Regions from separate parts of the Luteibacter sp. P4_D7_3 genome, predicted to be linked through region 2. Evidence: predicted binding sites of a transcription regulator. Region 2 holds the regulator's gene; each other region holds the start of a gene.

Region 1 (2,200 bases), on a different contig from region 2:
CGGTGGCCTTCGTCGGTCATGGAGCGCGTCTGCGCTACGGCGCTATGCGCGGCCTTGGCATGGCTGAGTCCGCCGGCCACCGCGCTGGCCATGTCGTTCATCGATGCCGAGGTGGAACGCAGGTGCCCTGACTGGGTGCGCGTACGGTCGTTCAACGCATCGTTACCACGCTCGATACCGCTGGCCGCCTGGGCCACGTGGTCGGCGCGATCGCGCACCTGCACCACGACGTTGCCGAGCTGGGTATCCATGGCCGCCAGCGACGACAGGAGACTACCGATCTCGTCGCCGCGTCCCACGTCGATGCGGGCGCCCAGCGTGCCGCGCGCAATGGCGGCTGCGACCCCGGATGCCTGGCGAAGCCGACGGCCCAGCGAACGGATGATCGCGAGGTCCACGACGCTGGCCAGGAGCAAGGCGATACCGAGCAGGATCGCCGAGGTGATGCCACCGCGACGGATGTCCTCATGCTGCGCCTGGGCCTCGGCCTTGCCGCCATCCAGCGCCAGCGCGAACAGATTGGAAAAGTCGCTCTTGAGCGGACCCACGGCGGACTGCACATCGTTCGACAGCTGCAGTTGTGCGAGATCGTACTGCTCCGCCTTGAGCAGCTCGATCACGTCATCCACGGCCTTGTCCGCCGCCTTTCGGTGCTCGGCAGCGAGTGYCACTCCCTTGCTCTGCACCTTGCCCAGACCGCTGGCTACCAGCGATTTCCATTGCTTGTCGATGTCGTGGCGATCGCTGCCGATGGCGGTGACCGCATCATCGACCGAGGACGGCAGGCGGGTGAGCGTCGCATGCACGAGGGCGTCGAGCAGATCGTTGTAATCGTTCTGGATGCGGCCGACGTCGGCCACGGGCGCAAGCGTCTCGTCGACGACGGATTGCAGCCGCTGGTCGGCGGTGCGCAACTGCACGCCACCGACGATCCATAGGGCGAGAAGGAGAAGGATGGTGCCAGCCATGCGCATCAACAAACGGGCGCGGAGCGTCAGCACAGGCAACGGGATTCGGGGAAATCGCATGGCGTACTCGGGGGACGGGGATGCCTCCCTGTCGGCCGCCTGTTCGCCAACTTTAGCGTTATTTTTTGCAGGTTATGCTTTTATTTCAGTGGCTTGAATATCTCGTTACACGCCAACAGGAAGCTGCGCTTCGTAGGTCACCATGTGTAACCCGGTGCCCGTGTTTTTAGCCACGCGCTTCGCCGACGCCGCGAGACTCGCCACGGTCTCCGGGTCGACCGGATAGGCATCGACGAAGCACGCCACGCCGACCGCCACCGTGGTGACCGGAAAGAACCGCTGATGCCCGTGGCGATCCTCGCTGTCGATGCCCCCGCGCACGCGATCGGCCTCATCGAAGAGGTTGCCACTCATCGCATTGAACCGCAGGCGCATGCCTTCGCAACGTGCGACCCAATCGTCACCCTGGAAGATGACGAGGAAATCGTCTCCACCGATGTGCCCGACGAAGTCGGCATCCTGGCGAAGGTCGCCCGTGAGTGTGCTGGCGAGGAGGCGGATCATCTCGTCGCCGCGAAAGTAACCGTACTGGTCGTTGAAGGGTTTGAAGTTGTCGAGGTCGAAGTACGCAGCGGCGAACGGACGGCCTGTCTGCAATAGACGCACGATATGTTCGGTGACCGGCAGGTTGCCCGGGAGAAAGGTCAGCGGATTGGCATAGCGTGCGGCTTCCACGCGAATTTCGGTGACACGGCGCACCAGCGCTTCGCCGGTGCCCAGCCCGAGATAGCGCCCGTGCGAGGTAATGATGAAGCCGTCGCTCAGGTATCGCTGGTCTTCACCGCGCAGGATATCGGCCATGCTTTGCAACGACATCTCTTCGTCGCAGAGCAGTGGCTCCGGATGCATGAAGCTTGTGCATGGCTTGCGCCCGAACAGCTCGCGCGCAAACGGCTGCGCCATGCGCTCGGTAAACGTGCGCCGGTTGACGATGCCGACGGGGAGTCCTTCCTCGACCACCGCGACGGCATGCAAACGCGGATGGGCCGCGAACAGATCCACCACGTCTTCGTTTGATTGCGTCGGCGAAACACACGGTGCATCGATCAGCATGTGGCCGGCTGTGAACGGCCGTGCCGACACCGGACCGCGCGGCCGCGGCGGGACCGGCACGTGGGTGACGGACAGCGCAGCGATAACGTTCGCCGGTGCCTCGATGGTCGAGCCGGGGG
Region 2 (2,200 bases):
CGGATCGGCGTGGTCCATGACCAGCACTTCGTCGGCCTGTTTGGCCAGCGCCTGTGCCTGCGGACGCAGTTTGTCGCTGAAGTCGAGCGTGCGGTGGGCAGCCTGGGAGCTCATTTCGAGCACGTCGCGCAGGTGTTTGCGCGCATCGCTCATGTTGCCCGGCACGCCATCGCTGGAGATGTCGGAGGCAAGGCGGCGGACCGACTCGTGGAGATCGCGCGCGAGATGGCCCAGGGCCAGGAACAGGTGTTGTTCGCGGCTGCGCAGCAGGCGGTCGAGCGCCTGTTCGAAGGCAACACTGTCATCGGCGTCGAGCAACTCGCGCAGCTCGGGAACGACCTCGTGGCCGGCGGTAAGCATGGTGTTCATTGTCATTCCCTTAGCCCGCAGCCGCGGCGAGTCGTTCGAAGATCTTGTCGAGCTTTTCCTTCAGCGTGACCGCCGTGAACGGCTTGACCACGTAGCCGTTCACGCCACTCTGCGCCGCGGCGATGATCTGGTCGCGATTGTTCTCGGCCGTCACCATCAGCACCGGCATCGACTTCAGCGCGGCATCCGCGCGGATAGCGCGAAGCAGCTCGATGCCCGTCATGTTGGGCATGTTCCAGTCGGTCACCACCAGGTCGAAGGGCTGGGCGCGCAGCATCACGAGCGCCGCGTTGCCGTCTTCAGCCTCCTGGATGAGGGTGTTCGTAAATCCCAGCTCGACCAGGAGGTTCCTGACGATGCGTCGCATGGTGGAAAAATCGTCCACCACGAGGATCTTCATGTTCTTGTCCAAAACTCGTCTCCGCCTGACTGCGCGTTCTTACCGGCGACGGCACCGTAATGCCGTCAATGCTTTTCTTTCCAACCCGTCATGCGTGCGCGGAGGCGGATCAGGGCCTGGCCATGGATCTGGCACACCCGCGATTCGCTCACACCCAGCACCGCACCGATTTCCTTCAGGTTGAGCTCTTCATCGTAGTACAGCGACATCACCAGCTTCTCGCGCTCGGGCAGGCCATCGATGGACTGCGCCAGCGCATCGCGCAAGCCGTCCTGCTCGAAGATCCCTTCCGGACCCGCGGCGTCGGGGTCCGCGACATCGATCGCCGCGCCTTCGTCGCCTTCCGGCGCCGTAAGGCTGAGCAACCGCGCGCTCGCCGCGTCGGCCAGAATCTGGTTGTACTCCATGGCGTCGATACCAAGCCGCTTCATGACCTCGGYGTCTTCGGCATCCCCACCCGTTTCGTTCTCGATCTGCCTCGTTACTTCAGCCACTTCGCGCAACTTTCGATGCACGGAGCGCGGGGTCCAGTCCGTCTTGCGCAGTTCGTCCAGCATCGCGCCACGTATGCGGATACCCGCATAGGTCTCGAAACTGGCCGCGCGAGTCGGCGAGTAATTTCTTGCTGCCTCGAGCAGTCCGATCATTCCGGCCTGCATGAGGTCGTTCGCATCCACGCTTGGCGGCAGCCGACCCATCAGGTGATAGGCGATCCGGCGCACCAGCGGCGCGTGGGTTCGTACCAGTTGATCCGCCGGGATTCGCGTGACTTCAAGGTATTCGGTCGCAACGCTCACAGTGGCAGCCCTCCTCCCAGATGAGACCGCTCGGCAAAAAAGCCGATGCGACCCTGAGCACGGGGTTCGGGTTCACCCCATGTATCGACCGACCTGGCCAAATTCTTGAATCCGACGGCAGATCGGCTGCTCGGCCAGACGTCGACCACGGCCGACTGGCGGCGGATAGCCTGACGCAGGTACTCGTCGTGCGGGACCATCCCCATGAAATCCAAGGAAACATCCAGGAACCGGTTGGTCACCCGGGACAGCTTCTCGAACAACTGGCGGCCTTCCTGGGCGTGGCGGACCATGTTGGCGACGATGCGGAAGCGGTTCACGCCGAACTCGCGGCTCATGACCTTGATCAGGGCATAGGCGTCGGTGAGTGAAGCCGGCTCGTCGCACACCACCACCACCACCTCGTCGGAAGCGGCGGCAAACATGGACACGCTGTCCGAGATGCCGGCGGCGGTATCGACGATCAGGTACTCGGGGGCGATCGGGTATTCGTCGAACGCGCGGATCACGGCAGCGTGCTCGATGYTCGGCAGCTGGGCCATGCGGCGCGCCCCGGACGTGGCCGGAATCACCTTCAGGCCATGCGGCGCCTGGAGGATCAGGTCCTCGATGCGGCACTCGCCCTCGAGCATGT
Region 3 (2,200 bases), on a different contig from region 2:
GCGCTTTATCCGCGCGGTCGAGCACGATTTCGGGGTAGTCGTTCTCGGTGATGCGCGCGTAGCCAATGCTCACCGTCACGTGGCCCACCTGGGGGAACGCGTGCTCGGCGACGAAGTGACGGAAACGGTCCAGTGCCATGTGCGCGACGCGTTCGTCCTGCGCGGCGATGAGCATGACGAACTCTTCGCCACCAAAACGGAACAGGACGTCGCTCTGGCGGAAGCTGTGGCGCATCTGCTGGGCGAGCATCAGGATGACCTCGTCGCCGTAGACGTGGCCGTAGGTGTCGTTGATGCGCTTGAAGTGATCGATGTCGAGGATGGCCAGCCAGATCTGCGAGACATCGTCTTCGAAGGGCAGGCGGCGCTCGTCGTCGCCCTTGGCCGAGGCGCGGGCACGCTGGCGCTGCAACTTGAGCAGGCGTTGCAGGCGTTGCTCGAAGCTGCGCCGGTTGTACAGGCCGGTGAGCTTGTCGCGCTCGCTCTCGTTGAGCAGCGCGATGTAGTTGCCGTAGATGCGGGCGTAGCCCTCGACCATGTTGCGCACGCTGTCCAGCGAATCTTCCGATTCCAGCATCAGCGCGCCGATGGCCGCGTGGTCACGCTGGATCGGGATCACCAGGCGGCAGGTGCCGTCGTCGGTGACATCGCTGATGGCTTCCAGCGTTTCCATAGCGCAGACGATCGTGTCGATCGGATCGCCGTCGCGCGTGGGATCCAGCGCTTCGACCACGAAGGCGCCTTCGGCATTGCGCGAGCAGACCACGATGGAATCCACCGGCAGCTGCAGGCTCTCGCCGCGCTTGCACAGGGTGACGCTGCTGACGGAAATCAGTTCGGCCAGCGACAGCACCAGGCTGTGGTCGAGGGCGTCGATATCGCGGTGGTGGGTGAACTCGGCCACGGAGGCGAGCAGGCGCGACTCCGGCGGCCCACCGGCAAGCGAATGCCAGGGCGACCTCATGAGCGCATGTCTCCTGCGACGTGACGTCCGCTATGTGAGCAACTGGCTGGCACCGACCCCTTCCTCCCCTGTTGGTGTCGCGACGATGATCCCCTACCGCGCAACCTCGAAGTTGTTAGCGGCACCGTCATCGCGAACTTTAGGGCAAATTCGGCAAGAATTCAGGAAAATGTAGGAAACTGAGAACGGGTTCCGCTTTTGTCGCTTCACGAATGTGACGGTTTGGGTTAGGGCGTCATTCCGGCATGGGCGGCCAATGCGCCAGCAGCGCCGGATCGACGCCGACCCGTCGGCAGGATCGCGAGGCGACGCCTTCGGTCAGCGCCACGCGGAACAAGGGCACCATGCCGCGGAGGGCGCCACGCGCCAGTCGCGCCTTGCGCAGGTCGCTATCCGTTCGCTGCAACAGTGTTGCCGCCCAGTCCGGCAGCAACGCGGCGCCGGCATGCAGGAACAGGTCGCGCGACAGACCGGCCATCGGTACGGGCAGGTCGAGGCGCCTGAGCACGTCAAGCACCACACGCGAGCGCTCCCCGAACACCAGCGTTGGCAGCACCTGCGCGATATACGCGTCCATGTCGGCGACTGAGCCCGGTACATCGCGGGCGCCGAGGGCTTCGGCCACTCGACGCGTCTCGTCCAGATAGGCATCGGCGACACGTGGCGTGACGGCCATAGGCCCGTAGGCGCGATAGCCGGCCAGAAAACTCGACATCTCGCTGACGTGGACCCAGGTGAGCAGGTCCGGATCGTCGGCCGCGTAGGGAGCCCCGGCCTCATCCACGCCGCGCACGTGACTGTGGATCATGCGCACGTGCCCGATGAGTGCCTGCGCTTCGCTCGTGGGGGCGTAAGTGGTCGCGCCGACGAAGGCGGTGGTCCGGCGCAGTCGGCCGACCAGATCCTCGCGGAAATTCGAGTGATCCCACACGCCAGCCAGCGCACGCGGGTGCAGCAGTTGCAGGTACAGCGCGCAGAGGCCACCGGCAAGCATGCCGCAGAAATCCGAGTGCATGCGCCAGGTAACGCTGGAGGGTCCGAACAGGCCGGCATCGCCCACGGGATGGTCGTAGTCGATGCCGCCCGAGGGCGGCCTGGGAAACGCCGTGAGCACCCAGCGCCGGATGGGCGCGGATGCGGGACGAAGCAGGCCCGCGAAGATCGTCATGGACTCAGTCCCCGGACCACCAGCCTCGCCATTTAAAGAACCACACCGGCAGGAGCGTGCTGAGGATG
Region 4 (2,200 bases), on a different contig from region 2:
GCTGGCGCTGTAACGCAATTCGCCCTGCTTGCCTGACAGCATGCGGCCGAACACCGGCTGACCGTCCACATCCATCACTTTCAGCGCCGCACCGTCGATCCGGGCGGCGGCATCCTTCATCATCGGATCCACGATGAACGTGCCGTAGCGCTTGCCGGCGCTGGCATCGATAACCGAGTAATAGCCGCTTTGGCCGATGTGGATCGAGGCGATCTCCTGGGAAAGATTGGCCATCTCACTGGTGATCTCGACACCAACGAACCAGGCGCCGATCACGTTGCCGGACGCGTCGTGGATCGGCTCGTAACGCGTGATATACGGGCGATCGAACAGGACCGCGGGGCCACCGTACGATTTATTGGACAGCAACTGCGGGAAGGCCGGGTGGGCGTGGTCGATCGACGTACCGACTGCGCGTGAGCCGTCTTCCTTCTTGAGGGACGTACTGACCCGAATGAAGTCCGGCCCGTCGCGGACGAACAGGGTCGCGACCACATGCGCCCGCGACGAGAACTCGTCCACCTGGCCGAACTCGCCGTTGAGCACCTTGCCGTCATGCAACAGGGTAGGCACGGTATGCCCGCCCATCGTCACGCGGTGCTTGTCATCCACCGAGAACGTGCCCGGGTAATAGCTCTCGAACAGGCCGAGGAAGCGATCCGATTCGGCGAGCAACGCACCGCTGAAGGTGTTTACCGTCGCGATGATGGCCCGGTTGCCCCGCGCGAGGTCGTCACGTGCACGCGTCTCCAGCTCCCGCGAGACCATGGTGGTCACCACGATCGTGAGTGCCGCGACACCCAGGGCCACGATGCCGACGACGAGCAGCGTCAGGCGGGCGCCCACGCTCATGCTGCGCGCAAAGGCGCGACTACCGATCCTGTTCATATGAAGCCTTTGCGAAGTCATCGGGCATCCCTTGCGGACACCCTTACACCGGCGTTGTCGGCAGACTTCCGGCGGACTTTAGGCCTTGGGGCGCATTCTCCTGGGCTGGTGAGACGGCGAAAACCGCCGTCTCACCGATTTGTCTGGCAAATCGTTCTTGTCTGGCAAATCGCTCAGCCGGTGTTCTGCAGACCCTGCGACACCCCATTGACGCAGGCCACCAGCGCATTGAGCAGGGCATCGTCCTTGCCGCCCGTGGCGCGCCAGCGCCTGAGCAGGTCGACCTGGAGAAGGCTCATGGGGTCCACGTAGGGATTGCGCAGGCGGATCGACGTGGCCAGGCGCGGATCGCCTGCAAGCAATTCGTCGGCACCCTTGAGCTTGAGGACCCAGGCCACCGTTCTTTCAAACTCCGCGCGGATCATCGGAAAGAAGCGCTCGTGCAGGGGGCCGGCAAGTCGGGAGAAGGCTTCGGCAATGTCGATGTCTGCCTTGGCCAGCACCATTTCCACGTCGTCCAGCATGGTCGAGACGAAGGGCCACTCGCGTGCCATGTTCACGAGATGCTCTTCCCCGCACTCCTTCGCCACGACATCCAGGGCACTGCCCAGGCCGTACCACCCGGTGAGCACGGCGCGGCACTGTGTCCAGGAGAATACCCACGGAATGGCGCGCAGATCTTCGACGCCCTTCATGCTGCGACGGCGCGCGGGACGCGAGCCGAGCGTCATGCGCTCGATCACGTCGATGGGGGTGGCGCCACGGAAATAATCGACGAAGCCTTCGGTATCGACGAAGGCGCGATACGCCTTGCGGCTTTCCGCCGAGAGCTTCGCCATGGTGTCCTTCCAGCCCGGCTCGCGTACTTCCACGTCGCGCGGGCGCAGCGAGGCGCGCATCACCGCGCCCAGCGTCTGCTCGAGGTTGCGCACGGCCAGCGCGCGAATACCGTATTTGCGATGAATCACCTCGCCCTGCTCGGTGACGCGCAGCACGCCGCCGACGGAACCCCGCGGCGAGGCCATCAGGGCCGGCGTGATGCGTGAACCGCCACGGCTGGCCGAGYCGCCGCGACCATGAAAGAAGGCCACACGGATGCCGGCCCTCTCCGCTACCTCGAGCAGATCGACCTGGGCGCGCTGCAGGCTCCACTTCGACGCCAGCGTGCCCCCGTCCTTACCGCTGTCCGAGTAGCCGAGCATCACCCACTGGCGATCGCCTCGGGCCTTCAGGTGCTCGCGATAGACCGGGTCGTCGAGCAGGGCCTGCAGGGTTTCCGCACCGCCGGCGAGATCGTCGATGGTCTCGAACA

What was found. Region 2 encodes FliA, which starts transcription of late flagellar genes. Its sites were predicted from a motif close to TAAAGTTTNNCNNNCNNNGGCCGATAA; they were not measured.
Region 1: the regulator FliA is predicted to act here: its motif matches at 1,057-1,083, upstream of AC1DSN_RS00460 (methyl-accepting chemotaxis protein).
Region 3: the regulator FliA is predicted to act here: its motif matches at 1,080-1,106, upstream of AC1DSN_RS06910 (GGDEF domain-containing protein).
Region 4: the regulator FliA is predicted to act here: its motif matches at 943-969, upstream of AC1DSN_RS03385 (methyl-accepting chemotaxis protein).

Annotation. Positions count from the first base shown of each region.
Region 1 is NZ_JBFUIT010000002.1:16,330-18,529, forward strand. Features, by position in the region: gene AC1DSN_RS00460 (methyl-accepting chemotaxis protein) at 1-1,028, opposite strand, end outside; gene AC1DSN_RS00465 (GGDEF domain-containing protein) at 1,134-2,200, opposite strand, start outside.
Region 2 is NZ_JBFUIT010000022.1:14,537-16,736, forward strand. Features, by position in the region: gene AC1DSN_RS04235 (protein phosphatase CheZ) at 1-369, opposite strand, end outside; gene cheY (chemotaxis response regulator CheY) at 380-781, opposite strand; gene AC1DSN_RS04245 (RNA polymerase sigma factor FliA) at 835-1,566, opposite strand; gene AC1DSN_RS04250 (MinD/ParA family protein) at 1,563-2,200, opposite strand, start outside.
Region 3 is NZ_JBFUIT010000045.1:597-2,796, reverse strand. Features, by position in the region: gene AC1DSN_RS06910 (GGDEF domain-containing protein) at 1-964, opposite strand, end outside; gene AC1DSN_RS06905 (oxygenase MpaB family protein) at 1,200-2,132, opposite strand; partial or broken gene AC1DSN_RS06900 (CorA family divalent cation transporter) at 2,137-2,200, opposite strand, start outside.
Region 4 is NZ_JBFUIT010000016.1:27,948-30,147, forward strand. Features, by position in the region: gene AC1DSN_RS03385 (methyl-accepting chemotaxis protein) at 1-888, opposite strand, end outside; gene ppc (phosphoenolpyruvate carboxylase) at 1,062-2,200, opposite strand, start outside.